4 regions of the Micromonospora hortensis genome follow, and region 1 is predicted to be linked to each of the others. Evidence: riboswitches for the same ligand, from Rfam matches in the RefSeq annotation. Region 1 holds a riboswitch; each other region holds the start of a gene.
What was found. Region 1 has a riboswitch for cyclic di-AMP ahead of NIE111_RS32270 (C40 family peptidase). Riboswitches for the same ligand answer to the same signal wherever they lie in the genome.
Positions count from the first base shown of each region.

Region 2: linked by a shared signal. The riboswitch ahead of NIE111_RS22620 (C39 family peptidase) and the one ahead of NIE111_RS32270 (C40 family peptidase) in region 1 are both predicted to bind cyclic di-AMP.
Region 3: linked by a shared signal. The riboswitch ahead of NIE111_RS08100 (coiled-coil domain-containing protein) and the one ahead of NIE111_RS32270 (C40 family peptidase) in region 1 are both predicted to bind cyclic di-AMP.
Region 4: linked by a shared signal. The riboswitch ahead of NIE111_RS27520 (coiled-coil domain-containing protein) and the one ahead of NIE111_RS32270 (C40 family peptidase) in region 1 are both predicted to bind cyclic di-AMP.

Region 1 is NZ_JAKKFE010000023.1:2,376-8,403, forward strand. It holds gene NIE111_RS16175 (C40 family peptidase) at 129-1,142, shown strand; gene NIE111_RS16180 (N-acetylmuramoyl-L-alanine amidase) at 1,198-3,180, opposite strand; cyclic di-AMP (ydaO/yuaA leader) riboswitch at 3,416-3,551, shown strand; gene NIE111_RS32270 (C40 family peptidase) at 3,565-4,605, shown strand; gene dcd (dCTP deaminase) at 4,680-5,258, opposite strand; gene NIE111_RS16195 (pyridoxamine 5'-phosphate oxidase family protein) at 5,358-5,915, shown strand.
Region 2 is NZ_JAKKFE010000033.1:85,194-92,542, forward strand. It holds gene NIE111_RS22610 (CDP-glycerol glycerophosphotransferase family protein) at 34-1,704, shown strand; gene NIE111_RS22615 (alpha/beta fold hydrolase) at 1,710-2,456, opposite strand; gene NIE111_RS22620 (C39 family peptidase) at 2,580-3,428, opposite strand; cyclic di-AMP (ydaO/yuaA leader) riboswitch at 3,661-3,801, opposite strand; gene NIE111_RS22625 (hypothetical protein) at 4,086-4,856, opposite strand; gene NIE111_RS22630 (hypothetical protein) at 4,990-5,412, opposite strand; gene NIE111_RS22635 (acyltransferase family protein) at 5,505-6,806, opposite strand; gene NIE111_RS22640 (glycosyltransferase family 2 protein) at 7,106-7,349, shown strand, end outside.
Region 3 is NZ_JAKKFE010000011.1:250,315-257,663, forward strand. It holds gene NIE111_RS08075 (DUF8832 domain-containing protein) at 1-867, opposite strand, end outside; gene NIE111_RS08080 (heavy-metal-associated domain-containing protein) at 881-1,090, opposite strand; gene NIE111_RS08085 (metal-sensitive transcriptional regulator) at 1,185-1,481, shown strand; gene NIE111_RS08090 (heavy metal translocating P-type ATPase) at 1,488-3,695, opposite strand; gene NIE111_RS08095 (YibE/F family protein) at 4,007-5,377, shown strand; cyclic di-AMP (ydaO/yuaA leader) riboswitch at 5,544-5,674, shown strand; gene NIE111_RS08100 (coiled-coil domain-containing protein) at 5,679-6,698, shown strand; gene NIE111_RS08105 (carbonic anhydrase) at 6,755-7,349, opposite strand, start outside.
Region 4 is NZ_JAKKFE010000054.1:29,125-36,473, reverse strand. It holds gene NIE111_RS27530 (HelD family protein) at 1-1,864, shown strand, start outside; gene NIE111_RS27525 (cation diffusion facilitator family transporter) at 1,971-2,888, shown strand; cyclic di-AMP (ydaO/yuaA leader) riboswitch at 3,007-3,138, shown strand; gene NIE111_RS27520 (coiled-coil domain-containing protein) at 3,144-4,208, shown strand; gene NIE111_RS27515 (hypothetical protein) at 4,350-4,859, shown strand; gene NIE111_RS27510 (SRPBCC family protein) at 5,020-5,487, opposite strand; gene NIE111_RS27505 (1-phosphofructokinase family hexose kinase) at 5,678-6,655, shown strand; gene surE (5'/3'-nucleotidase SurE) at 6,652-7,349, shown strand, end outside.

The DNA.
Region 1 (6,028 bases):
TGATGGTGACCGCCCTCGCCTTGATTACCGCCCCGAGCTTCCCTAATGTGGGGCACCGACCGCTGTGGGTCGTCTGCCTCGGCCCTTCCCTCACGCGAGGCGCCCGGCGGTCGGTTGCAAAGGAGTCGGTGCCGGTGGCAACCATGCCCCCTCATCGTCACGACCTGAATGCGTCTGCTCGCTCTGGTGGCCTGCGTCGCGTCGCGCACCGGGTGCTGATCCTGGTCGCTGCCGCAGCGGTCGGCGCCGGTCTGCTGACCGCGCCGGCACATGCCGCGCCCACGGTCGACGAGATCGAGGCGCAGATCGACAAGAAGTGGGAGCAGTTGGAGCCCACCATCGAGCAGTACAACAAGGTCCGGGCGCAGTTGAAGGTCAACCGGCAGAAGTCGGCGAACCTGCAGAAGAAGATCGAGCCGCTGGCGCTGCAGAGCGAGTTGGCGCTCAACCGGGTCGGCGACCTCGCCTCCCGCTACTACATCTCGGGCCCGTCGCACGACATCGGCGCGCTGCTGGTCAGCGCCAAGCCGGACACACTCACCGAGCAGCTCACCATCCTCGACCGGCTCGCTTCGCAGGAGCGCAAGGAGGTCGAGGGTGTGCTGGCCGTGCGGGCCAAGTACGACGGCGAGAAGCAGAAGCTGGACGCGCTGATCGTCACCCAGACCAAGCAGCAGAACGAGCTGGCGGCCAAGAAGAAGCAGATCGACGCCGAAATCAAGCAGCTCGAGGCGTCGATGCCCAAGACCACGGTCAAGACCGCGGCCTGCCCGACCATCAACGGGGTGGTCAGCGAGGCAGCACGCACCGCGATCAAGACCGCCTGCGGCAAGGTCGGCAAGCCGTACGTCTGGGGCGCCACCGGGCCGAACTCGTTCGACTGCTCGGGGCTGACCCAGTACGCCTACAAGGCGGCCGGGATCTACCTCACCCACCACACCGGTGACCAGTGGAACGAGGGCAAGGCCATCTCGCGAGGTGACGCGCGCCCCGGTGACCTGGTCTTCTTCTTCTCCGGCCTGAGTCACGTCGGGCTCTATCTGGGCAACAACACAATGGTGCACGCGCCACGTGCCGGTAAGCCGGTGCAGGTGTCCAGCATCAACACAATGCCGGTCGCCGGGTTCCGCAGACCTGGCTGATCCACCTCACGCGACACGAAGGCCCCCGGTCACCGACCGGGGGCCTTCGTGGTTCTCAGCGGGGCGCGCCGACCGGGGACGGCAGGAGCTGCACGTCGGCGAGGTCGACGTACATGATCCGGTGACCGAACTGGATCTGCGCGTACCGGTTCTTGCCGCGAATCACCGTCCAGTCGCCGGACGAGGAGCCGTCGAACGTGCTGGCCCGGTAGTACTCGCCGGCCAGCACCGCGCCGACGGCGTACCGCTGCCCGGCGGCCAGGGTGTATTGCAGCGGCGAGATCGCCTGGTAGGGCACCCCTTCCGGGTACGCGGACTGCTCCGGGTACGCCCGTCCGTAGACCGGAACTGTGGTCCGTCCGGGCTTCGGCGTGGCCACGATGCCGACGGTCCAGCTGGCGGTCGGCGCGGACGCCGGGTTGTGGAACCAGGCCCGCTGCCCGAGGTACCAGATCGCCGTCCAGTCGCCCTGCCGTCCGGCCAGCGCGTACGTCTGCCCGGCTGACGCCCGGGCCCCGTGGTCCGACACGGCCATCGTGTTCGGGCTGCCGTCAGGGCGGAGCGCGACGTCGTTGACCAGCGGCGCGTCCGCAGACGGTGCGCTGCGCAGCACCACAGCGGAGGAGCCGCGTGGCGCGCAGGGCACGCCCGGGGTGACGCAGTCGGTGAACGCCGGCTGGTTGGTGACGTAGTCCGGATCGATCCGGACCATTCCGGTGGCCGGGGTGCCGGTGTCCAGTCGAGGCGCGTGCAGCAGGTCGAAGTAGTGCGTCCAGTCCCAGTACGGGCCCGGATCCCAGTGCATTCCCCGCACTGTCGAGGGGATGGTGCCGGGCACGTTGTCGTGACCGATGATGTGTTGCCGGTCCAGTGGGATGCCCAGCCGCAGCGCCAGGTGCCGGACCAGCTTCGCCGAGGTCCGGTACATCGCCTCGGTGTACCAGGTGCCCTGCGCCGCGAAGCCCTCGTGTTCCAACCCGATCGACTTCGCGTTGACGTACCAGTTGCCGGCGTGCCAGCCGACGTCCTTGGTCTTCACGTGCTGGGCGATGTGCCCGTCGACCGAGCGCAGCGAGTAGTGCCAGCTCACGTAGGTCGGGTCCTGGACCAGTTGCAGGGTGGTGGCCCAACTCGCCTCGGTGTCGTGGATGACTATGTACTCGATCTTCTGCCGCGTGGGCCGGTCGGAGAGGTCGTGGTTGCCGTAGTCCCCGTCGCCGAACGCCTCGTAGGGCGCCGGGATCCACTCGCAGGAGATGGTGCGCGGGCACTCCACCCCGTCCGGGCGGGCCAGGCGGCGCAGACCCAGCCGGTCCAGCCAGGAACGCTCCGGCCGTACCGCGCGGGCCAGCAGGGTGATCCGCTGGCCGTCGTCGGTCACCCGGGCCTCGCCCGCGCCGATGGTGGTGAAGACCTCGTCGGCGAAGGCCGCGGCGGCGTCGGCGCTGTCCGCGCCCGAGTAGCGGGCCACCGCGCCGTACCAGGCCGCCGGGTCGGTGTCCGCGCCGACCGGCGCGCCCAGATCCCTCTGGTACGCGCTCAGCAGCGCGGCCCCACCCCGGATGTTGAGGCCCGCGTCGGTGCGCAGTGCCTCGGGAGTGGCGCCTGTCAGCGTGGCGGCGGCGTCGACGGTCTGCAACGCGGCGGTGGACGGCGCGGGTGCCTCGACCGGTCGGGGCGCGGGCACTCGGGCGGGACGGGAGTCGTCGCCGCGTGGGTCCTCGACGCCGGCGTCGTGGTGGCCGCGCCCGGGTAGGGCGGCCACGTGCCGCGCGTCGGTCAGGTGCATCGGACCGTAGCCGCCACTGGTGCTCGGCGTGCCGGCGTTGGTGTCCCAACGGGACTGCAGGTAGGAGACGCCGAGCAGCACGACGGCCGGCACGCCGTACTCGGTGGCCGCTGCGGCGTACTGCTGCTGGCGGTCGGTGCTGGGCGCGGCGGCAGCCGGGCCGACGGAGAGTGGCACGGTGGTCGCGGCGGCAACCACTGTGGCGGCGAGCAGCGCGCGCCAGCCGGTCGACAGGGTTGGATGGTGCATCGAACCCCCTAGATTCTCGCGGAGTGAGGTCAGGTCACCATCGCGCCGTCCGGGAGGTCACGTCAATACCTTTCTATCTATCGAAGTGGATGGAAAGAATTCTTCACACACTGTCGGTGACTTCGTCCAATCCGTACGGAGTGTCACCGCCGCACGGGTTGCGGATCGGTAACAGGCGTCTCTACTCTGGTCATTTGTCGGCCCGACAGCAGCTCCGCCCAGCCTGGGCGGTAACGGACCGACACCGCCGAGTCGTTTCCGAGCGAACCGGGGACCCAGGTCCCTCGGGGTGAATCCGCAGCCATTGCGGTAGGGCGCCGACTTCCCGCCCGAACCCGTCAGCTAACCCGGTAGGCGGTCAGGAAGAAGGAGTACGGAACCCCGGTGGCACTCCATGCCCCGCGGCCGTCGTCCGAGCGGTCGGCATCAGCCGGCCCGGCGTCGATAGTGCCGCGCCCACGCTGGTCCCGCTTCACCACCGCAGTCGCCGCGCTGGCCGGCATCGCCGTCGTTCTGACCGGCAGTGCCACTGCGGCCCACGCCGACCCGTCCGTCGCCGAGATCGAGCGCCAGATCGACGCCGACTGGAACAAGCTCGAACCGATCATCGAACGGCACAACGCCACCCGCACCGACCTCGCCGCGAAGCGCAAGCAGGCAGACGCGCTGGCCGCCCGGATCACTCCGCTCGAGCGCCAGGTCGACGCCGCGATGAACAAGGTCAGCGCCCTGGCCGTACGCGCCTACAAGGGTGAGAACGTCTCGACAGTCAACGCCGTGCTGGGCAGCCGGTCGCCCAGCGAGGTGGTCGGCCAGCTCGAAATGCTCGACCGCTTCGCGCACAACCAGCAAAAGGACGTACGCCAGGTGGCCGACCTGCGCGACCAGTTGGCCGCGCAGAAGGCGCCACTGGACGAGATGGTGGCCCAGCTGACCCGCACGGAAGCTCAGCTGGCGGCGAAGAAGAAGCAGATCAACGACGAGATCGACCGCCTGCAGAAGCTGCGCCTCAAGGTGTACGGCAGCGGCGGCGGCGGTCCGCTGCGCCCGGCGCCCTGCCCGGGCAGCTACCCCGGAGGCGGCGCGGGCACCGCTGTCAAGTTCGCCTGCGCGCAGATCGGCAAGCCCTACGTCTGGGGTGCCGAGGGCCCGAACTCGTACGACTGCTCAGGGCTGATGCTGGCCGCCTGGGCGAAGGCCGGCGTGTCGCTGCCGCACAACGCCGCCGCGCAGAGCCGGGTGACCAAGAACGTCAGCAAGGGCGACCTGCGCCCCGGCGACCTGGTCTTCTACTACAGCGACATCCACCACGTCGGCATGTACGTCGGCGGCGGCTGGGTGGTGCACGCCTCGCAGGCCGGTCAGCCGGTCAAGATGAAGAAGGTCGACGACGGCCCGATCCACAGCTACGGCCGTCCAGGCTGACAGTGAGTCATCGAAGGGCCCGTCGCGATTCCGTCGCGGCGGGCCCTCGTCGTCTCGGTCCTGGCTGCTGAACCTCAGCGTGTTGGCCAGGTGCGCCAGTGCTGCCAGGCGCGGCTGGGTGTCGGCCCCCGCTGGCCCTGGTAGCGCGACCCGTAGACCACCGAGCCGTACGGGTGCTCAGCCGGCGAGGAGAGCCGGAAGATGCAGAGCTGCCCAATCTTCATGCCCGGCCAGAGGGTGATCGGCAGGTTCGCCACGTTCGAGAGTTCCAGCGTCACGTGACCGGAGAAGCCCGGGTCGATGAAGCCGGCGGTGGAGTGCGTGAGCAGGCCGAGCCGGCCCAGGGAGCTCTTGCCCTCCAGTCGGCCGGCGAGCTGGTCACCCAGCGAGATGACCTCCAGCGTCGAGGCGAGCACGAACTCCCCCGGGTGCAGCACGAACGGCTCGCCGTCGGGGACCTCGACCGCCGAGGTCAGATCGTCCTGCTGCATCGCGGGATCGATGTGGGTGTAGAGGTGGTTGTTGAAGACCCGGAACAGCCGGTCGAGTCGGACGTCGATGCTGGACGGTTGGACCAGGGTGGGCTCGAACGGCTCCAAGCCCAGCGTGCCGGCCTTGATCTCGGAGACCAGGTCGCGGTCGGAGAGCAGCATCGGACCACCATAGCCGCGTTGCCAAAAGTGGCCGGATTCGGTGCCGGTGACCAGCGCGTCGAGGTCGCTGCTCGTACATTTGTTCGATAGAATGCCCACATGGCTTCCTGGTCCGAATTCGCCGCCGACGAGCCCCGACTCGCCGACGGGATCCGCGTTCTCCTCCAGCAATACGGGCCGGGCTTCGGCTATCTGGCCACGGTCCGTGCCGACGGCGGGCCCCGCGTCCATCCGGTCTCTCCGGTCATCACCGCCGAGGGGCTGTTCTGCTTCATCATCGACTCGCCCAAGCGCCGCGACCTCGAACGTGACGGCCGTTACGCGCTGCACTCGTTCCCTGCCGAGGAGAGCGACGACGAGGCGTACGTGGCGGGGCACGCCCGTCCGGTGACCGATCCGATCCGGGTGGCGCAGTTGGCGCAGAGCGCCCGGGCCGAGCCGCAGGTCGACTGGCGGCTCTTCGAGTTCACAGTCGACGTGGCCATGCTCACCCGCCGCGAGCAGCACATCGCGGGCATTCCGGGCCTCGCACCGAGTCGGCCGGCCGTTCGGGTCTGGCTCGACCCAAACGCCCCGTTGGCGGTGGCAGCGCCCCTCGCCGTCCCGCAGGCGCGCCCGACCCGCCTCAGCCGTGACGTCCAGTGCACTGCCGCCTGACCACCGCCGGCAGATCATCGGTGCCGGCTCCGTCGTAACGGAGCCGGCGCCGGGTCGTACGCACCGGCCCGGCACCCTGCCGCCCGCGGTGATCAACTCGACTTCAAGGAAGT
Region 2 (7,349 bases), on a different contig from region 1:
GCCGACGGCTGCCGAACCACGAACGGAGCGACATTGCGCGGCGACCTGGTCCGAAAGCTGGCCGCCCGGTGCCTGACCACCGGGTTGGCCGTGCTGGCCTTCGTCGTGCTGGCGCTGACCGGCGCCACCGGCTGGGGGCTGGCGTTGGCCGTCGCCGCGCTGGCCGCCTCGGCCGCTGAGCAGCGGATCCGGCCCAGCGCCGACCTGGTGGCGGAGACCGCGTTGATCGCCGCGGCGATCCTGGTCGGTTACTCCCGGCGGCTGGACGACGGGCTCAACCTCGCGCTGGTCGCCACCGGGCTGGTCCTGCTGGGGCTGGTGCTGCTGGTGGGGCCGCTGCGCACCGCCGGCGGTCTGGAGATCAGAACTGCCAATCTGCCGGTACGCGCCTGGACGCCGCTGATCGCCGACCAACTCGGCACGGCCCTGCTCGGGCTGCTCGCCGCCCTGGCGCTCGCCGCCACGCTCGCCCTCCCGGCCGGTGTGGCGCTGGCCGCCAGCCTGCTGGTCGGCGCGGGCGCCGGTGCGGTCGCGCTGGACCTGGCCCGGCGACGGTTCCGGCCGCGCGCCGGTGGCGGGTCGGTGGCCGCAGCGCTGCGCCGGCACCAGCCGGAGTTCCTGCTCTACTTCTCCGCGCCTCCGGGCTCGGAATACCAGGTCACCATGTGGCTGCCGTACCTGCAACGGATCGGCCGGCCGTTCCTGGTCGTGCTGCGTGAGCCGGAGTTCCTGGCCCCGATCGCGGCGGCCACCGACGCGCCGGTGGTCTACTGCCCCACCCTGGGGGCGATGGACGAGGCGTTGGTGCCGAGCCTGCGGGCGGCGTTCTACGTCAACCACGGTGCGAAGAACAGCCACTGCGTCCGCTTCACCCAGCTCACCCACATCCAGCTGCACCACGGCGACAGCGACAAGGCGCCGAGCGCCAACCCGGTGTCGGGGATCTTCGACCGGATCTTCGTGGCCGGGCAGGCGGCGATCGACAGGTACGCCCGCGCCGGAGTGCAGATCCCGACTGACAAGTTCGTGGTGGTGGGTCGCCCGCAGGTCGAGTCGATCGAGGTACGCCCAGAACCCGCACGAGGGTTGGCGCACCCGACGGTGCTCTACACGCCGACCTGGACCGGGCACCACGCCGACGCCGACTACTGCTCGCTGCCGGTGGCCGAAAGCCTGCTGCGCCGACTGTTGGAGCGCGGCGCGACGGTGATCCTGCGAGCCCACCCGTACACCACGCAGAACCCGGCATCGGCCCGCCAACTGGGCCGCCTGACCGAACTGCTCGTCGCCGACCGGGCCCGCACCGGCCGCCAGCACGTGGTCGGCGCGGCGGCTCGGGAGCTGAATCTGACCGAGTGCGTCAACTCCGCCGACGCGCTGGTCTCCGACGTGTCCGGCGTGATCTCGGACTTCCTCTACTCCGGAAAGCCGTACGCGGTCACCGACATGGGCGACGAGGGCGACCGGTTCGTGGAGCGGTTCCCGCTGGCCGGGTCGGGTTACGTGCTGCGTCGGGACATGTCCAACGTGGACGAGGTGCTGACCGCCCTGCTGGACACCGATCCGCTGGCCGAGGCTCGCTGGGCCACCCGCCGCCGCTACCTGGGTGACTTCCCGGCCGAGGCGTACGCCGAGGCGTTCCTGACCGCCGCCCGCCGGGAGCTGACACCGGCTCAGACACTGGCCGCGTCCACACCGGCGTAACCGAATCAGCGGTACGGGTCGAGCAGCGCCAGCACCGCCGCCGGGTCCTCCACGTGCGCGTTGTGCCCGAGGCCCGGAAGCGTTTCCACCGGTACGCCGTACTCCTTGAGCTGTTCGTCGGTGACCATCGGGTCGTTCTCCCCGCGCGCCAGCACCACCGGCACGTCGGTCGCCGCCAGGAGCGCGGCCAGGTCGGGCTCGCCGACGGCGAAGGCGGCCGGGTCCATGGCGAGGCGCCACCGGCCGTCGACCTGGCGCAGCCCGGCGTCCACCACCGGATCGTCCGGCGGGACCAGGCCGGCCAGCCCGGAGACCCGCAGGTAGCGGCGCGCCGCCTCGGTGCGGCTGGCGAACCAGCTCACCGGTCGGGCGGCGACCTCGGCGGCGCGGGCCAGCTCAGCGGGTGACCAGAGTGCCTTGATGCCCAGCCCGACCACCGCGTCCACCGGCGTTCCGGCGTCGCGGGCGGCAAGCACCAGGCCGACCACCCCGCCCAGCGAGTGCCCGAGCACTACCAGCCGGTCATCGGGGGCGAGGGCCTGCGCGATCTGCTGAGCGAAGCCCGGGAAGGAGTACGACGGCAGCGGCGACGCCCAGCCGTGGCCGGCGAGGTCCGGTGCCAGCCACCGACCGGGCCAGTGCTGCTCAAGGTACGGGGCCCAGGGCAACCACACGTCCCCGGTCGCTCCCATGCCGTGCAGCAGCAGCAGGACCGGCCTGCGGCCGACGTGACCACCCGTTTTCTCCACCACGGCCGCAGTCTCCCACGGTTCACTGTCGGGTACGAGAGCCGTCGACGCCGGACCGCGCGCACAAACGCCGCGGGCGCCGGCCCCTTGTGGAGGACGGCGCCCGCGGCGGTCAGCGTGCCCGGGTCAGGCGGAGTAGCCCCGGCTGGTGATCCAGTTGGCCAGGTCGATCGTGGTGATCCAGTACGACGGGTCGGCCGGGTTCGCCGAGTCGGCGATCCGAACGGTGCGGCCGTTGTCCTTGTAGCCCACGACGGCGATGTAGTGCCCGCCGCCGTAGGAGTGCCAGCCGCCGTCGGTGTCGGTGGCGTCCCCGACGACGTTCGCCACCACGCCCCGACCGTCGGTGATGGCCTTCACCACGTCGGCCTGGAGCCGGTCCATCTGGGCCGGGCTGGGCGCTCCGGGGAACATCCGGGTCCGGTACGGGGAGCCCTTCACCTCGGCGTTGAGCACCCGGGTGGTGTCCTCGGCCGAGTTGGTGCCCATCTCGGTGGTGCCCAGCTCGGCGCCGAGGTCCTCCTGGGTGCGGTCGATGCCGGCGGCGCTGAGCGCGTTCCGGGTGGCAGCCGGGCCGCAGTTGTAGTAGGTGTTCTGCGCCTCGTAGTCGTAGTCGAGCACCTTGGTCGCGGGCGGCTTCGGCCGCTCCGGCTTCCGGGTGAGGTCCGGGTTGCTGCTGGCCTTGGCTGCGGGCGACGCGGCGCTGGTGGCCGGCGCGGCAGTGGTCGGCGCGGCGCTGGCCGAGGGGGACGCGTCCCGAGCCTCGCCGCGGGAGGCGGTGAGGTCGCTGCGCATCTCGGCGACAGTGGTCGCGGTGCGCTGGCCGGCCGGGGCTTCGTCGGCAGTGGTGAGCAGGGCGCCGGTGGTGGTGGCGATCGCGAGGGCAGCGGCGGAGGCGGCGACGATCTGGTACGGGCGCTCGGTGGCGAGGCGGCGGAGCTGACGCTGCAGGGTGTGCTTCACGGGGTCCTCCACGGATCGGGGGGAGAGCGGCACACCGGGGCCGGACCGGTATCCGGGCAGGCGCCAGCGCGCGGACCGTGGTCCGCGGATGGTGAACCGCTCAGGGGAACGCCCGGCGCGGCCGGGCGGGGAAGGCGATGACCCGGGGGTCAGCTCACCGTCACGGGACGAATGAGCGGGTGCACCGCCGCGCCGTGGAGGCGAGGGAACAGCCGAGGGGTGGAAAGGTGCTGCACGAGGATGGGACTCCTTCCGACACCGCCTACCGGGTTAGCTGACGGATTCGGGCGGGAAGACGCCCTACCGCGGGCCGTGGCTCGCGGATTCACCCCGGACTTACTGGTGGGTCCCCGGTTCGTTGATCACGATTAAGCGGGTCGATGCGGCGTCGCGTCTTGCGATCGGTTACCGCACCGGACGGGACGACACTACTGGCGTCTCAACGCCCTGCCAAGCAAGGTTCACCTGCGTAAACCCCAATTGGCGCGACAATTTCTGCGCGTATTGCCGCTGATGTGACTCGATGGGACAACCGGTTACGGTGACGCCTACGGGCGACAACCGGACAGGCCGTAAAGAACGCGGCCACAATCGCGGGAACAATCCCACCGAACGCGCCGGACGTCGGATTTCCCGATTGGGTGACCGGCCTCACATCACGGATTGGGCTCAACCCACCCGGGCCGGGCGCCACAGTGCCACGACGGCGGGACGCAACGCCCCGGCCACGGTGCGGCGCGCGGGGACCAGGATCGGGCGGAGCCGGGCCGCCGCCGCGTACGCCTCCTCGGCGAGGGCACGGGCCGAGGAGGCGGCCAACTCCGCGTCGCGCCAGGCGACCCGCTCACTGTCGGCGGCCACCTGGTAGTCGGCCAGCCGCGCATCGCGGACCACCCGGCTGATCAGCACCTCCTGCTCGACCGGGTGTCGCCGGGGATCCCAGCCGCGCCGGTGCCCGAACACGTCGCCCAGCTGCGCCATGGTCAGGTCGCCCCGCCAGTACGCCGCCATCGCCGCCCGGTGCAGATAGCGTTCCCGGGCGGCGTACTCGGCGGGGGTGTGCGAGGTCTGCGGGGTGGGCAGCGCCCCGGCGTCGGCGAAGCGACGCGCGGCGGTGTCCGCCTCGTCGTACCCGGTCCAGGCCTGCTCCATCTGCTCCTGAGCGGTCAGCCAGGCGGCGCGCCGCCGCTTGGCGGTGATGGCCGCACGGGCCGCGGCGACGGCCACCTCCTCGGCGTAGCGGCGCAGGTCGACGGCCTCGGCGGCGGCCAGCTCCCGACGAGTGGGCCCGGCCGGGAGCGGGTCGTCAGTGGGGAGGTCCCGTTCGGGGCGGGCGGCCAGCACGGTGAGCAGGCCCAGGGTCAGCAGGAACAGCGTCGACCAGATGGCGGCGGCCCGCGGCATCTCGGTCACGAACTGGTAGAAGACGACGGTCTCCATGGTCGGCACCTCGGGGAGAGAGCAGTGCGATGGGGAGCCGCGCCGATCAGCGGGCCACTGTGGGCCACGGGTCGGCGGGTCAGGGAGCGGGTGTGTCGACAGGGCGCTGTGGCGGGACGGTCGTCCCGGTGGCTCAGCGCGCGGGTGGGGCCCGCGAAGCCCGACCGCCCGTACCGTCGACGAGGGGCAGCCGGTCAGATTCGGCCGCGCCGACCGGCAGCACGACGGCCGCCATGGTGCCCTGATCACCGAAGAGCGCCACCGGCGTGTGGACCGACCAGGTCGGGGCCGACTCCTCTGCGGCTTCCGGCGGTGTCGCCGCGGCCGGGCGGGCCGCGCTGGATGCCCAGGAGTGCCGGGAGGAAGCCGCCAGCGACCCGGCGGCGGCCGAGGCCGGCACGGCGCTCGACGTCGGCACCGGGCCGGGTGTTGGCGTGACGGCCGTGGCCGGGCCTGCGCCGAGCGCCAGGGCCGCGACGACGGCGAGGCTGGTCAGCACCCGAGTCGCCCAGCGCGCCACCCACCACAGCGGACAGGTGAACGCGACCGGAAGCACGCCCCAACGCTACCGTCGCGCCGACCCGGGCGCACCGACCACGGGCGTGTCGGATCACGCCGCGCCGACCCCGTTGACCAGGGTGGACGTTGTCAGCGCAGGTCGACGTACGGTGATCGACCGTCAGCCTGACCGACCTCGTCGGCAGGTCCGTCGACAGTGCCGTTGGCGCTGCTTCCGGGATCCCGAGCGTCGCCGTCGCCGGCCTGGCTGGCCCCGTCGGCCCCGTCGCGGGCGCTGCTTCCGGGATCCCGAGCGTCGTCGCCGCCGGCCGCCCGTTGTCGGGGGACGGGCGCCGGACGGGCCGCACGGCGCGGCGCGAGCCGGCGCATCATCGGGGTTTCGACGAAGCGGTGCAGCAGCCCGGCGAGGATCAGGTTCGCCGCCAGGAAGCCGAGCACCACGGCCGGGCCACGCCAGCCCGCGAAGCCGATCCCCCAGGTGCCGCTCCAGCGCAGCACGCTCGTCATCACCAGCACGTGCACCAGGTAGAAGGCGAACGAGACCTCACCGAGCCAGACCAGCGGCCGGGACCGCCACGGCGAGCGCCGACCCCGCACGTCCGCGTCCGCAGCGGCGGTGATCACCAACAGGTACGCGACCGCGAGCAGCGTGGTCCACAACTCGGCACGGATCCACTGCGCTGCCGCCACCCAGGTGACCAGGAAGATCCCGCTGGCCACCCTCAGACCGGGACCGCGCCACAGCCCCCGGCGCATCAACTCGGCAGCCACCGCGCCCAGCCAGAACTCCAGCGACCGTACCGGCGGGAATATCTGGGTGAACCACCAGCGGCTCACCTCCGGCACCAGCTCCTGCGCCGGCCAGAGCGCGAGGATCAGCAGCGGCAGCGCGACGATCAGCGCCCAGAGCAGCTTCGGTCGGGCCCGGCGCAGCAGCGGCAGCGCCAGCGGCAGACACAGGTAGAAGAAGAACTCGCAGGACAGCGACCAGCTGACGGTGTTGATGCTGTAGAACCAACCCGGCCGGGGGTCCCACGCCTGCAACAGCAGCAGGTTCTCCAACGCCGCCGCCGGCAGGACCGGGTCGGCGAACCACCAGGCGACCACCAGCGTCGCCGCGAACAGCACCAGGTGGTTCGGGTAGATCTTGGCGATCCGTCGCCGCCAGAAGGTACGCCGGGAGTCCCCCTCGCGGGCCGACCAGACCAGCACGAAACCGCTGAGGATGAAGAAGAACTGCACCCCGGAGAGGCCGAGGGTGAACAGTGCGTCGATGACGGCCTTGTAGTCCGGCTCGGCGATGATCCGCATGGTGCCGGCGTGGAAGCCGAAGACCAGCAGAGCGGCGATCCACCGCAGTCCGGTCAGCGAGGGCAGCCGGGGCAGGGCCGGTGCGGGCCGGGCGGCCGACGTCGCGGCGACGCTCGTCATGCCGGGATCCCGGCGCTCGGCAGGGTCACCAGCACGGTCGTAGCCTCCTCGTCGCGGCGTCGGACGGCGCGACGGCGACGCCCACGACGACCCGGCAGGGCCGCACCGAGGCACCCTACCGGGTCACTCCCGGGTGAACCGGACGCGTCCCACCCGCCCCACGAGCCCGCGTTCCCCGGGCCGGAAACCGCCCACCGGCCCGGCGTTAACCTTCCGCTCGGCGGGAGTTCAGAGAGTCCACCATCGGCGGCAACGTCAGGTTCCGGGTCCGGCCACCCGGGTCGTCGAAGGTGGCGGACGTGGTCAATGAGCCGACGCACGCACCGCTGCTGAGCATCGTCGTGCCCGTGTACGGCGTCGAGGCGTACCTGTACCAGTGCCTCGAGTCGATCCGGGCCGACATCCCGGCGGGCGAGTCGGACGCGGTCGAGCTGATCGCCGTCGACGACGCCTCCCCGGACGGCTGCGGCGACATGCTCCGCTCGTACGCGGTCAGCCGCGACGGCGTGCGCGTCGTGCACCTGAGCAGCAACGTGGGTCTGG
Region 3 (7,349 bases), on a different contig from region 1:
CGGGGCAGTGCCGGCGACCACAGTGAACTCTGCGGTGCGCACCCGCCCGCCGTGTTGGAAGTCGAGGTAGAGCCGGTAGCTGCCGGCCGAGGGCACCTCGGCGAGGAAGGTGACGGCCGGACCGGGCCGGGTGCGCCCATCGCCGGGCGTCCCGTCCGGGTGCACGTGCAGGTACGCCAGATCACCCCGACGTAGTGCCACGAGGTGCCCGTACGCGCCCAGGTAGGGCTCCAGGTCGGTGACCGGCTGCCCGTCCCGGCTGACGGTCAGTGTCAGCGGCGACGTGCGGCCGGGCTGCGGCGTGCCGGTCAGGGTGACCGTGTAGCCGTCGACCGTGGTGCTGGTTGCCGGGGCGGGCAACGGCCGTTCGGTCAACTCGCCGGGGACTGTCACGTCCACGCCGAGGGTCAGCGGCTCACCCCCGGTCGGGGCGAAGTCGGCGAACGCCCGCCACTGCCCGGGGCTGGCCAGCGGGGTGTCGACCCGCCAGGTGCCGTCCGGGGCCAGCTCGGGGTGGACGTGGCGGAAGCCGGAGAGGTCCCGACGGGCGACGATCAGGTGCATCTGCTTGTCGTGCGCCACGTCGTACCGGGTCACCGGGCGGCCGTCCGGGCCGGCGATCCGGAAGGCGAACTCGCCGGCCGGGGCGTCGACCGGTTCGAGGGTGTAGCCCCGGTCGGAGACGAGCAGCCCGCCCGGGAGCCGGTCGGCCGTCTCGTCGTGCTCGCCCGTCGCATGGGCGGCATCGCCGTCGTGCCGGCCCTCGACCACCGGGGCGCTGTCGACCACCCGGCCGATCCCGTACGTCGTGCCGAAGATCGCCGCCAGGCCGACGGCGAAACCGGCCAGTCTCGTCACGGTGCGCACGCCGGCCCGCCGATCACGCGTCGACGAGGTCGTAGCCGGCCTCGTCGACTGCGGCTCGGACAACAGCGGTGTCCAGCGGCTGATCACTGCTGACGGTGACCCGGCCGGCCGCGAGGTCGACCTGGACGTCGCGCACCCCAGCGATGGCACCGACCTCGGCGCTCACCGCGCTGACGCAGTGCCCGCAGGTCATGCCCTGAACCTGGTACGTCGTGTCGACCATCGGATCGTCTCCTTCGCGGTACCGGTACCCGGTGGGGGTATCTCAACAGAACCGACCGTACCATACCCCCTGGGGGTACGCTATCCTTGTCGACATGACCGCACCCACCCCGATCCGCGGATACACCGCCAGCAAGGACCAGCTGCTCGCGCGGCTCCGCCGCGTCGAGGGGCAGGTCCGGGGCATCGAGAAGATGGTCGACGACGACCGCTACTGCATCGACGTGCTCACCCAGATCTCGGCCATCCAGGCCGCCCTCGACAAGGTGGCCCTCGGGCTGCTCGACGGGCACGCCCGGCACTGCATGCACGAGGGCGCCGCCGAGGGTCGGGCCGACGAGATGGCCACCGAGATGATGGCGGCGGTCGGCCGGCTCATGAAGCGCGGCTGAGCGGGCTCAGTCCGGCGCGGGGTCGAGACGGACCCGGCGCAACAACTGCGCGTTGAGCGCCACCACGATGGTGGACGCCGACATCAGCACCGCGGCCAGCGCCGGGCTCAACGCCACGCCGGCCCAGGCCAACACCCCGGCGGCCAGCGGCAGCGCCACCACGTTGTAGCCGGCCGCCCAGGCCAGGTTCTGTCGCATCTTCCGGTACGACGCCCGGGACAGCCGGACCACGGCCCCCACCCCGCGCGGGTCCGAGGATGCCAACACCACCCCGGCGGACTCGATGGCCACATCGGTGCCCGCGCCGATCGCGACCCCCACGTCCGCCCGGGCCAACGCCGGTGCGTCGTTCACCCCGTCACCGACCATCGCCACTACCAACCCCCGCCGCTGGAGCTCGGCCACCCGATCGTCCTTCTCCGCCGGCAGCACCTCGGCGAAGACCTCGTCGACGCCAGCTCGGAAGCCCAGGTCGGCGGCGACCGCCTCGGCCACCGGCCGGGCGTCACCAGTGATCATGGCGATGGTGCGGACACCCTCGGCACGCAGCTCGTCGACGGCGCGCCGGGCCTCCGGACGCACCTCGTCGGTCAACGCGAACGCACCGAGCACGGCGTCCGGCAGCCGCACCAGGTGCAACACCGCGGCACCCCGCGCCGACCACCGCCCGGTCGCGGCCTCCAGCTCCGCCGGGAGCCGAAGGCCCAGCTCGCGCAGCAGCGCCGGCCCGCCCACCGCGTACTCCGTACCGTCGATTGTCGCCTGCACACCGCGGCCCGGCAGCGACCGGAACCCGGCCGCCCGGGTCGGCCCGGCGCTCCCGGCGGCCGCCACTATCGCCCTAGCCAACGGGTGTTCGCTCTCCGACTCGACACCGGCCGCGATCCGCAGCACCTCGTCCCGCTCGACGCCGGACGCCGCCACCAGGTCGGTCACCCCGTGCTCGCCCCGGGTCAGCGTGCCGGTCTTGTCGAAGAGCACCGCGCCGACGGTCCGTATCCGTTCCAGGGCCAACCGGTCCTTGACCAGGATCCCGGACCGCGCGGCGAGCGCTGTGGAGAGCGCGACGACCAGCGGGATGGCGAGACCCAGCGCATGCGGGCAGGCGATCACCAGGACGGTGACCGCACGGACCACCGCCTCGTCCGGCTGACCGAGCGCGGTCCAGACCAGCACGGTCAGCACGGCGGTGCCGGTGGCCAGGTAGAACAGCGCGGCGGCGAACCGGTCGGCCAACAGTTGGGCCCGTCCACCGGAAGCCTGGGCCTGCGCGACCATCCGCTGGATGCCGGCGAGGGCGGTCTGCTCACCCAACGCCTCGACGCGCACCCGGATCGCCGAGTCGGTGGCGACGGTGCCGGCCACCACCCGGTCGCCCGTCGACCGGGCGACCGGCCGCGACTCCCCGGTGATCATCGACTCGTCCAGCTCGGCGCCGCCCTCGACGACCCGGCCGTCCGCCGGCACCCGACCCCCCGGCCGGACCAGCACCACGTCGCCGATCCGCAGACCGGTCACCGGCACCGCCTCGACCCGCCCGTCCGCCGCCACCCGTTCGGCCTCGTCCGGCAACAGCGCGGCGAGCGCCGCGAGCGCTCCCCGAGCCTGCCCGATGGCCTTCATCTCCTGCCAGTGCCCGAGCAGCATGATGGTGACGAGCGCGGCCAACTCCCACCAGAAGTCCAGGTCGAAGGCGCCGACGCTGGTCGCCAGGGACGCGGCGTACGCGACGGTGATCGCCATCGCGACCAACAGCATCATCCCGGGCGCCCGGTCCCGCACCTCCCTGACCGCACCGACCAGGAACGGCCAACCGCCCCACCAGAACACCACCGAGCCGAGCACCGGCCCCACCCAGGCCTGGCCGGGGAGGCCGTCGTCCCCGGTCAGGCCCAGCCGATCCGACACGAGACGACTCGTCAACACCACCGGGACGGTCAACACCAGGCAGACCCAGAACCGGCGGCGGAACAACGCCGGATCGTGCCCGGCGTGTTTGTCGTGCCCGGCGGGCTTGTCGCGCCCGGCGTGTTTGTCGTGCCCGGCGGGCTTGTCGCGCCCGGCGTGTTTGTCGTGCCCGGCGGGCTTGTCGCGCCCGGCGTGTTTGTCGTGCCCGGCGAGCTTGTCGCGCCCGGCGCGCCCGGGGTGCTTGTCGTGCGGCATGGGCTCGGCGCGTCGCTGGCGATCCGGGTCGGGCGGTGACGGAGCGGGCATGGCTCCAACATGCCGCCCCGGAGGCCGCCGCGCGAGCGGTTCGGCCGCCCGACACTCCGCCACGACCTGCAACCCCCGGGAGGGCTGGCTAGCATCTCCCACGATGGCCCTCCGAATGCCGCTGCACAGTCGGGCACCGGCGCCGCCCCGTCGTGGCGTCGTCCCCGGCCGACCGGGCCGAGCACTGACCGTCCGTGATCAAGCGGTCGTCAGGCAGCGATCCGCCCCGCCGTCCGCCGCGTTTCCACCGCAACGGTGAACCGCCCGGCCCGCTGACCCGTATCCCGCACCGGATCGTTGGGAGTCTCACCTTGGCCGCCGACCACACTCACCCCGCTCCGTCCGCCCCGCCACGGGTGCGACGGATCCTCATCGTGACTGTGGTACCCCTCTTCGTCGCCACCGTGCTGGCCGCGTTACTGCTCTGGCCCCGCGGCGGGTCACCGCAGACCGATGGTGGCGCGGACGTGCCGCGCCACCCCGGCACCGTCACCCGGGTGGTGAGCGAGCCGTGCCCGCCGGCACCGTCGGTTCCGGAGGGCACACCGAGGGTCGGCGACGGGCGGTGCGGCACTGTCGACGTCCGGGTGGACGACGGGCCGACCGCCGGCCAGCAGGTACGGACACCGGTGCCCGACGGGCCCGGCGCACCCCGGGTCGAGGTCGGCGACGAGGTCGTCCTGGTCGAACTGGCCGATCCGATCGATCCCACGGTCAGCAACTGGAACATCGCCGAGCACCAACGCGGCACCCCGATGGTGTGGCTGGCGGTGGTCTTCGCGGCCGCGATCGTCGCGTTCGGGCGGTGGCGAGGTCTGGCAGCGCTCGCCGGGCTGGCCGCCAGCTTCGCCATCCTGCTCACCTTCGTGCTGCCGGGCATCAGCGCCGGCAGGTCACCGCTGCTGGTGGCGGTGGTCGGCGCGGCCCTGATCATGTTCGTGGTGCTCTATCTGACCCACGGGGTCACCGCACAGACCTCGGTCGCGGTACTCGGCACCCTGGGCAGCCTGGTGCTGACCGGCGTGCTCGCCACCATCGCCACCGCCGCGACCCACCTCACCGGCTTCGGCAGCGAAGACGCCACCACCCTGTCGATGTTCCAGGGCGACGTGGACCTGCACGGTCTGCTACTCGCCGGCATCATCATCGGATCGCTCGGGGTGCTCGACGACGTGACGGTCACCCAGGCGGCCACCGTCACCGAACTGGCGAACGCGAACCCCGGGCTGACCCGGTTGCAGCTGTACCGTGCGGCCACCCGGGTCGGCCGCGCGCACATCGCCTCCACCGTCAACACCATCGTGCTGGCGTACGCGGGCGCGTCACTGCCCCTGCTGCTCCTGCTCACCGCCGACTCGCGGCCGATCGGGCAGATCCTCACCAGCGAGTTCCTCGCGCAGGAGATCGTCCGCAGCGCGGTCGCCACCCTCGGCCTGATCGCCGCCGTGCCGCTGACCACCGGCCTGGCAGCGGTGGTGACCGCCGCCGGGCGCGGCGATGCCACGCCGTCCAGCGGCGCTCCCGCGCCCCGGCCCCAGCCGGACCGCAGCGAGGCACTGGCCGCACTCAGCTCACCGCGTACGGCCGGCTCCGACGAGCCGGACCGGACGCGGACCGCACCCCCATCCGAGGCCACCGACCGGTGGCCGGAGTCGAACAGGAGCACGGATACGGCATGGTGACACTCCTCAGCGTGACCAGATCGGGCATCCACCCTGAGAACCGCGTCACTGGTCACTCAACGCTATGGCGAAATGACGCTTTTGGTCGGCATCCAGGCATAGCTCAGCCGGTCGGCTCTCGGGTAACCTCGCTGCCGGTTACCGATGAAGGCGCGAAGCGGCGCCTGCGGTGCCACCGCCCAATCGCCAACCGGCGAGCCGGGGACCCAGGTGCCTGGGGTGAATCCGCGTCAGCGGTAGGGGCCACTTCCGCCCCGAACCCGTCAGCTAACCCGGTCGGCGGTCGACGGAAGGGAACATTGTGACGGCACCCCTACGCCGCTGGTTGACACCCGTGGTGGCCGTGATCGCCGCACTGACCGTGCTCGCCGGGCCGCTCCCGGCGCACGCCGCCCCGACGAACCCCACACCGTCCGGGCACGAGGAGGACGGCGAGCCCAAGCTGCTCAACGACGTCATCGAGCAGGCCAACCGCGACTACTCCGCCGCGAAGTCCAAGCTGGACAAATCCAAGAAGCGGCAGGGCGAGTTGGCGGCGGAGGTCAACCGCGCCAAGGCCGACCTGGACGCGCTGGCGCCGCAGGTCGGGCAGATCGCCGCCCAGGCGTACCGGACCGGCCGGATCGGCGCGGTCGCGATGCTGCTGGAGAGCGACGCTCCCGACTCGTTCGTCCAGCGCGCCGGGCTGCTCGACGAGATGAACATGGTCAACGAGAAGAAGCTCTCCGAGGTCAACGAGGTGAAGGCCCGCGCCGAGCAGGCCAAGCTGGCCCTCGACACGGAGGTCCGCGAGCAGCAGAAGCAGACCGCCCTGATGGCGAAGCGCAAGAGCGAGGCCGACAAGGCGCTCTCCCTCGTCGGCGGCAAGGGTTTCACCGGCGGCCTGGTGGATGCCACCTCCAAGGTCGCGAAGATCGGCCCGGGTCGCACTGCCGACGGTGACTGGAAGCCCCAGTCGTGCAGCGAGAACGACCCCACCACGTCCGGCTGCGTCACGCCGCGCACGCTGCACGCGTACAAGGAGGTCAAGGCGGCCGGCTTCAACCGGTTCGTCGGCTGCTACCGCCCCGGCGGGCCGTGGGAGCACCCGAAGGGCCGCGCCTGCGACTGGTCGCTGCAGAAGAGCGGGTTCTCCCCATGGCACAACAACGACACCCGGACGTACGGCAACAACGTCGCCGCGTTCCTCATCCGTAACGCCGACCGGCTCGGCATCTACTACGTGATCTGGAACCGGCAGATCTGGTTCCCGGCCACCGGCTGGAGTTCGTACAGCGGGCCGTCGAACCACACCGACCACGTCCACATGTCGCTGCTCTGACCCGCACGATCCCCGTCGAGGGCCGTTCCGCGTGACGCGGAGCGGCCCTCGTCGCGTCAGACGGTGGCAGGCGCGGCCGGGTCGGTCGACTCGGTCGAGGCCGGGGTCTCCACCGTCGCGAAGCCGGCCGGCACCGCGGCCACCGGGCGCACGGCTCCGGCGGCGAGCCGGTAGGACACCCCCACCACCGCACAGCGTCCCAGCGCCACCTCGTCGGCCAGCACGGGCGACTGCCCGAGCAACGTCTCGACGGTCTGGGCGATGTGGATGTCCACGATGCCGTCGATGTCGTCAACGCCCTCGGACGCGGCGCGGCGCAGGCTGGGCAGCACGGCGTCGACCACCGCGCGCAGATGCCCACTCGGTGCGGTACCGGTCGCGGCGGACTCCCGGGCGGCCTGCACCGCACCACACGAGTCGTGGCCGAGCACCACCACCAGCGGGGTGCCGAGCACTGTCACCGCGTACTCGACGCTGCCGAGCACCTCGGGGCCGGCGGTGTGCCCGGCGGTGCGAACCACGAACAGGTCGCCCAGACCCCGGTCGAAGATGATCTCGGCAGCCAGCCGCGAGTCGGAGCAGCCGACGATCACCGCGAACGGGTGTTGCCCGTCGGCCACGGCGGCCCGGTGCCCGGCATCCTGGTTGGGG
Region 4 (7,349 bases), on a different contig from region 1:
TCAGGTGCTGCACGTCGGGCGACTGGGGATCCGCGACGAGAACGCTGTCACGCTCGTCGTCGACTGGCGCGCGCCGGCCGCAGCCGCCTTCTACCAGGCCACCCCGGCACAGCCGCTGGACGTGGTGCGGCGCCGCACCATCCAGTCCCGCGCCGAGCGGGTCACCCGGATCGAGGACGACCTGCTGGACCCGACGGCCGCCCCGGAGGGGATGACTGTCGTCGGTGACGGCGCGTTGCTGGCCACCCTGTCCAAGGCCACCGGCCGGGGCATGCGCGACATCGTGGCGACCATCCAGCGGGAGCAGGACGAGGCGATCCGCTCGCCCGGTTCCGGCGTGACGATCGTCGCGGGCGGCCCCGGCACGGGCAAGACCGCTGTCGCCCTGCACCGGGCCGCGTTCCTGCTGTACTCCGACCGCAGCCGCTACGCCGGCGGCGGCATCCTGGTGGTCGGCCCGTCGTCGGTCTTCGTCGAGTACATCGGTTCCGTGCTGCCGTCGCTCGGTGAGGACACCGCGACCCTGCACTCGCTGGGCACCCTCTTCCCGGGGATGACTGCCACCCGCCCCGACCCGCCCGAGGTGGCGGCGGTGAAGGGCTCGCTGCGGATGCGCCGGGTGTTGGAGCGGGCGGCCCGCGACGCGGTGCCGGGCGGCCCGGGTGAGCTGCGGCTGCTCTACCGCGGCACGCTGCTGCGGTTGGACCGGGCCGCGCTGGACCGAATCCGGGATCGCGCGCTGCAACGCGGCGCACGACGCAACGAGGTGCGCCGGGCCGGTTTCGACGGGGTGTTCGCCGCGCTCTGGGCGCAGGCCCGTGAGCTGAGCAGCGGTCGGCTGCCGGAGCAACCGGCCTTCGAGGCGGAGATCGCCGAACGGTCGGAGTTCCGGGAGTTCCTCAAGGCGTGGTGGCCTCGGCTGCACCCCCGGCACGTGCTCGGCTGGCTGGCGCAGCCGGACCGGCTGCGCCGGTACGCCGGGGGGATCCTCTCCTCGGCGGAGATCCGGCTGCTCAACGCCGCGTACCGGAACCTGGACTCGGCCGGGCTGACCATCGCCGACGTGGCGCTGCTTGACGAGTTGGACGCGTTGCTCGGTAAGCCCGCGCAGCCGGCCCGCGCGCGACGCGATCCGTTCCAGCTCGCCGGCGGCGTCCGTGAGCTGAGCACGCTCGGCGAACGGCAGCGGGCCGCCCGCGCGGCGGCCCGGGAACGCCCGGAGGACTACCGGGAGTACGCGCACGTGGTGGTGGACGAGGCGCAGGACGTCTCGCCGATGCAGTGGCGGATGATCGGTCGACGCGGCCGACTGGCCTCCTGGACCGTGGTGGGCGACCCCGCGCAGACCGCGTGGACCGGCGATCCGGAGGAGCTGGACCGGGCCCGCGACCAGGCGCTGGGCCGGCGCAAGCGACACGACTTCACGCTCACCACCAACTACCGCAACTCGGCGGAGATCTTCGCGGTGGCGGCGGCGGAGATCCGTCGGCTCTACCCGGACCTGCCGCTGCCGACCGCCGTCCGCTCCACCGGGGTCGAGCCGGTGGAGCTGGTGGTGCCCGCGACGGGGTTGGAGACCGCGACGGTGGAGGCCGCCGCCGGCCTGCTGGCCGAGGTGGAGGGCACGGTCGGGGTGATCACGCCGGTCCCCCGCCGGGACGAGGTCGCCGGGTGGCTGGGCGCGCTCGGCGCGCCGAGGTTGCAGGTGGTGACCAGCCTGGAGGCCAAGGGCATGGAGTACGACGGGGTGGTGCTGGTCGCCCCGAGCGAGATCCGGGCAGATCCGGGTGCCGGGGTGCGCACCCTGTACGTGGCGCTTTCCCGGGCCACCCAGCGTCTCACCACCATCGACCCGACCGGCTGACGTGTGCGGAGCGCCACCAGCGGACGGCGCTGCCCGTACACTTGCACACATAGCGATGTGAGCATACATTTGACCGGGTCCCGACCAGCGGCGGAAGGTGGTTCTCGTGGGCGCAGGTCATGACCACCACCATGGGTCCGTCGCCAATGCCGCACACCAGCACCGAGGTCGACTCTGGGCGGCGTTCGGGTTGCTCGCCACCCTGATGGTGGTCGAGGCGGTGGCCGCCCTGCACACCGGCTCGCTCGCCCTGCTCTCCGACGCCGGGCACATGTTCACCGACGTGCTCGGCATCGGGATGGCGCTCGCCGCCATCACGGCGACCCGGCGGGCGACCGGCGACCCGCAGCGCACCTTCGGGCTCTACCGGCTCGAGGTGCTCGCCGCGCTGGCCAACGCCGTCCTACTCTCCGGCGTCGCGATCTACGTGGTGATCGAGGCGATCCGCCGTTTCGGCGACCCGCACCAGGTCATCGCCGGCCCGATGCTCGCGGTGGCCGTGCTCGGCCTACTCGCGAACATCGCCGCCTTCGCGCTGCTGCGCGCCGGGGCCCGCGAGAGCATCAACCTCCAGGGCGCCTACCTGGAGGTGCTCGGTGACCTGCTCGGCTCGCTCGGCGTCATCGGCGCGGCGCTGCTCATCACCGTCACCGACTGGTGGTGGGCCGACCCCCTGGTCGCGGTCGCCATCGGCGTTTTCATCCTGCCGCGCACCTGGCGGCTGGCCCGCGCCGCCATCCGCATCCTGGTGCAGGCCGCCCCGGAGCACCTCCAGGTGACCGCCGTGCACGACCGGCTCGCCGCCGTTCCCGGTGTCGTCGAGGTGCACGACCTGCACGTCTGGACGCTCACCTCGGGCATGGAGGTGGCCTCCGCCCACCTGACCATGGCACCCGGCGCGGAGGTCGGCGCGGTGCTCACCGCGGCGCGTACGGCCCTGCACGACGACTTCCGCATCGAGCACGCGACGTTGCAGATTGAGCCCGGCGCCGCTTCTGGAGCCTGTGGCTCCATCGAATGGTGACGGATCCGTAATTTTCCGTGGTGACGCACGCACCGTCCGTCACATCGGCTGCAGCGGCCCCACCCGCACCGGTAGGCTCGGTCCCGGCCTCCACCAGGCGGCGCCCTCCCGGCGCCGGTGGCGGTCGCCGCCTAATCGCCCAACTGGGCGAACCGGGGAACCATGTTCCTGGGGTGTATCCGCGTCAGCGGTAGGGATCTTCCGTCCCGAACCCGTCAGCTAACCCGGTCGGCGGCTGACGGAAGGACATGCGCAGTGGCACCAGCACGACCACCCGCCGCCCGACTGGCGGCCCTGATCGTCGCGATGTTCGCCCTCGGCGTCGCGCTTCCGGCCGGCACCGCCTCGGCCGCTCCCCCGACCGGCCTGCGGGCCGCCGCACCCGACTCCGACGAGGAGGGCGGCACCCCGGCGTTGCGGGCCCAACTCGAGGCGGCCAGCAAGGGCTACCTGGACGCGAAGCGCGCCCTGGACACCTCGGTGCAACGGCAGAAGCAACTCGCCACCCAGCTGACGACCATCGAGGGTGAGATCGACCAGCGCAACGGCAAGGTCGGCGAGATCGCCGAGGTGGCGTACCGCACCGGCCGGCTCGGTGCGATGTCGGCGCTGCTCAACAGCAACACTCCGGAAGGCTTCATGGACCGGGCGGCCGCGCTGGACGCGGTGGCGGCCAACGAGGACCGGGTGCTGCGCGACCTGCTGGACAGCAAGGACAAGGCCAACCGCACCCGGGTCGCCCTGGACGGCGAGATCAACGAACAACGCAAGCAGGTCGCGGTGATGGCCAAGCGCAAGGAGCAGGCCGAACGGGCCCTGACAGTGGCCACCACACCCAAACCGCAGACCACCGCCGACGGCGGCTCCAACCGGGGCACCTCCAGCGCCAACGCGAAGGCCGCACCGCGCAACTCCGACGGCTCCTGGCCCTCCGAGTCGTGCAGCGTCAACGACCCCACGCCGGCCAACGGCTGCATCACCCCGCGCACCCTGCACGCGCTCAACCAGGCCAAGGCCGCCGGATTCACCCGCTACGTCTCGTGCCACCGCCCCAGCGGCTCCGGCGAACACCCGAAGGGCCGGGCCTGCGACTTCGCGGCGCAGAAGGGCGGCTTCGGCGGGAACGCCACCGGCGGCGACAAGACGTACGGCAACAACCTGGCGGCGTACTTCATCCGCAACGCCGACCGGCTCGCCGTGCTCTACGTGATCTGGTACAGGCAGATCTGGCTGCCCAGCAGCGGGTGGAAGTCGTACAGCGGGGCGCAGGGCACCCCGTCGACCGACCACACCAACCACGTACACCTGTCGGTCTACTGACCCACGCGTCGTGATGCCTGTGAGTCGTTCGGTGGCTCACAGGCATCACGTGTGTCCGGGGCGGGGCTACGTCGCCGGGCGTACCCGTGATGTCGTCGATCGTCGGACGACCCGGCAGCGGTCGGCGGGAAGCATCGCGGTATGCCTCGGATCCGACCCACCACCCGCAAGGCGCTGCTCACCCTGCATCTCGTCACCTCGCTCGGCTGGCTCGGCGCCGACCTGGTGCTGCTCACCCTCGGCATCGCCGTCCAGCGGGGCGCCGACCCGGCTGTGGTCTATCCGGTCACGGCCCTGGTCGGCACTGTGCTGTTCGCGCCGCTGAGCGTCCTGGTCTGGCTGATCGGGGTCGCCAGCTCGCTGCTCACCCCGTGGGGCCTGCTGCGCCACCGCTGGGTGCTGGTCAAGCTCGTGCTCACCACGGTGATGGTCGGGCTGGTGCTGTTCCTGCTCACCCCGAACCTGCGCCACGCCGGAGCGGTCGGCGCCGCCCTGCCCGCCCGGGATCGCGCCGACCTGGTCATCGCGCCGGCGGTGTCGACCAGCCTGATGATCATCGCGACGGTGCTGTCCACCTACAAGCCCTGGGGCCGGCGTCCCGCCACCCGACCCGCCCGCACGAGCCGTGATCGCGCTACAACCACGATCTAGACGCCACCCCCGCTGAGCACGTCGCACCAAGCGCAAGCGACCTGCCCTGCTCCGCGATCTTGCACTTACTGTCCCGACATATGGGGCATTACGCCGACATAGACAACCGAAACTGCAAGATCGACGCGGCGGGGCGGCGGGCGGGGCGACGCGGCGCGGGTCAGGTCGGGTTTGGCGGGGTGCCGGTGCGGTCGAGGGCCGCGCCCAGCCGGGTGGCTAGGGCTAGGTGAGCGGCCTGGGCCTGGCGGAACGCGTAGCGGAACAGCGGCGTCGGCGCGGTCAGGGTGATCTCCACGTCGATGCGGACCAGGCCGTCCGGCTCGGCGCGTAGCCGGGTGTGGTTGCGCACTGTGGTGGCCGGCCACTGGCGGGCCACCATGACGATCTCGTCGGCCTCGCTGATCAGCACGTCCGCGTGGTAGGTGGTCCGGAAGCGCAGCGGACCGGCCGCCAACCGGTCGTTGATCGTGTAGCTGGCCTGGGCGCCAGGCCGGGGCGGCACCCGGCGGACCCGGACGATCAGCGGGTGCAGCTCGCCCTGCCGGGTCAGGTCGCTGAGCAACGCTGCCGCCTCGGCGGGTGAGCACCGGGCCTGGACGGTGTAGCTGAAGGTATCGCTGCTGCGCACACCGTCTCCCGCCGTCGTTTGTCGCTCGATCGTCCCGTACCGATGTCTGGCTGGCAACGCCCCCGGGCCCTCGGCGCCGCGCCGGACCCGGCCGATGCGACGACCTGCCACCACCTGCGCCATTAAGGTCGGTTAGTGCGAAATCTTCCCGAAGATGCCGGAGGGCGGCCAGCATGAACGGCGACGACCGATGAGTGGGCACGTGATGGTCTTCGCGCCCACTCCACAGCTGACGGTGACCGTGGACCAGCCCAACGACCACCCCGAGCTGCACCTGCACCCTGGCGGGCAGGGCGTCTGGCAGGCCCGGATGGTGATCTCCCTCGGAGTCGACGTGGTGCTCTGCGCCGCCCTCGGCGGTGAGATCGGCCAGGTGCTGGAGCCACTGCTGGTCAGTGAGGGCGTGGACCTCAAGGTGGTGGTCCGTGACTCGGGCAGCGGCGGGTACGTGCACGATCGCCGCGACGGCTCCCGGCAGGAGATCGCCGACGTGCCCGGGCAGCCGTTGAGCCGGCACGAGATCGACGAGCTGTACAACCTCGCCCTCGGCGAGGGCCTGCAGGCCTCGGTGAGCATCCTCAGTGGGCCGAACGAACCGTGGCTCGTACCGGCCGACCTGTATCGACGCTTCGCCGCCGACCTCGGCGCGAACGGCGGCCGGGTGGTGGTCGACCTCTCCGGCGATCACCTCGCTTCGGTGCTGGAGAGCGGTGTGTTCTTCCTCAAGGTGAGTCACGAGGAGTTGATCCGCGACGGCCGCGCCCGCAGCGACGACACCGAGGAGCTGACCCGGGCCATGTACGAGCTGCACGCGGGCGGCGCCGAGACGGTGGTGGTGAGCCGCGCCGACCAGCCGGCGTTGGCGCTCATCGAGGGGGAGCTGTTCCAGGTCGAGATGCCCCGGCTGGAGGCCGCCGACCCGCGCGGCGCGGGTGACTCGATGACGGCCGGAGTGGCGGCCGTCGTGGCCAGGGGCGGGGACATTCGGACCGCCATCCGCACCGGCGCCGCCGCCGGCGCACTGAACGTGACCCGGCATGGCCTGGGCACCGGACGGCTGGACTCGATCACCGGCCTGGTGGACCGGGTCCGGCTGGTGCCGGCGGACAGCCGGCAACAGGAGCGGACCAGCCCGGACGAGCTGGCCGGCCGGGTGGTCGAGCGATGACACTGCGGGTGTTGATCACCAACGACGATGGGATCGCGGCGCCGGGCATCCAGGCGCTGGCCTGGGCCGCCCGGCAGCGGGGCCTGGACGTCGTGGTGGCCGCGCCGATGGAGGAGGCGAGCGGCACCAGCGCCGCGATGAGCGCCATGGAGCGCGACGGGCGAGTCGTCGTGAACGACCATCCGCTGCCGGACCTGGCGGGTGTGCCGGCGTACGGGGTCGCCGGGTCACCGGGCTTCATCACGCTGATCGCCTTGCACGGGGCGTTCGGCCCGCCGCCGTCGGTGGTGCTTTCCGGGGTCAACCGGGGCGCCAACGCCGGCCGGGCGGTGCTGCACTCCGGGACGGTGGGTGCCGCGTTCACCGCCGCCACCAACGGCTGCCGGGCGATGGCGGTCTCCCTGGACGTGCTGTCCGCCGGTGAGGCGACGGCCGCGAGCGGTGGCGCCGCCGTGGACGCCGCAGCCCGGGTACGCGACGCCGAGCGGCACTGGGGCACCGCCGCGCGGGTGGCCCTGGACCTGCTCCCCCGCTTGACCTCCGCGCCCCTGGAGAGCGTGCTCAACGTGAACACCCCGGACCTGCCGCACGGGCAACTGCGCGGGGTGCGGCGCGGCACCCTGGCCAGCTTCGGTCAGGTGCAGATGACGGTGGCCGAATCCGGCCACGGGTTCGTCCGTACCTCGCTGGAGGA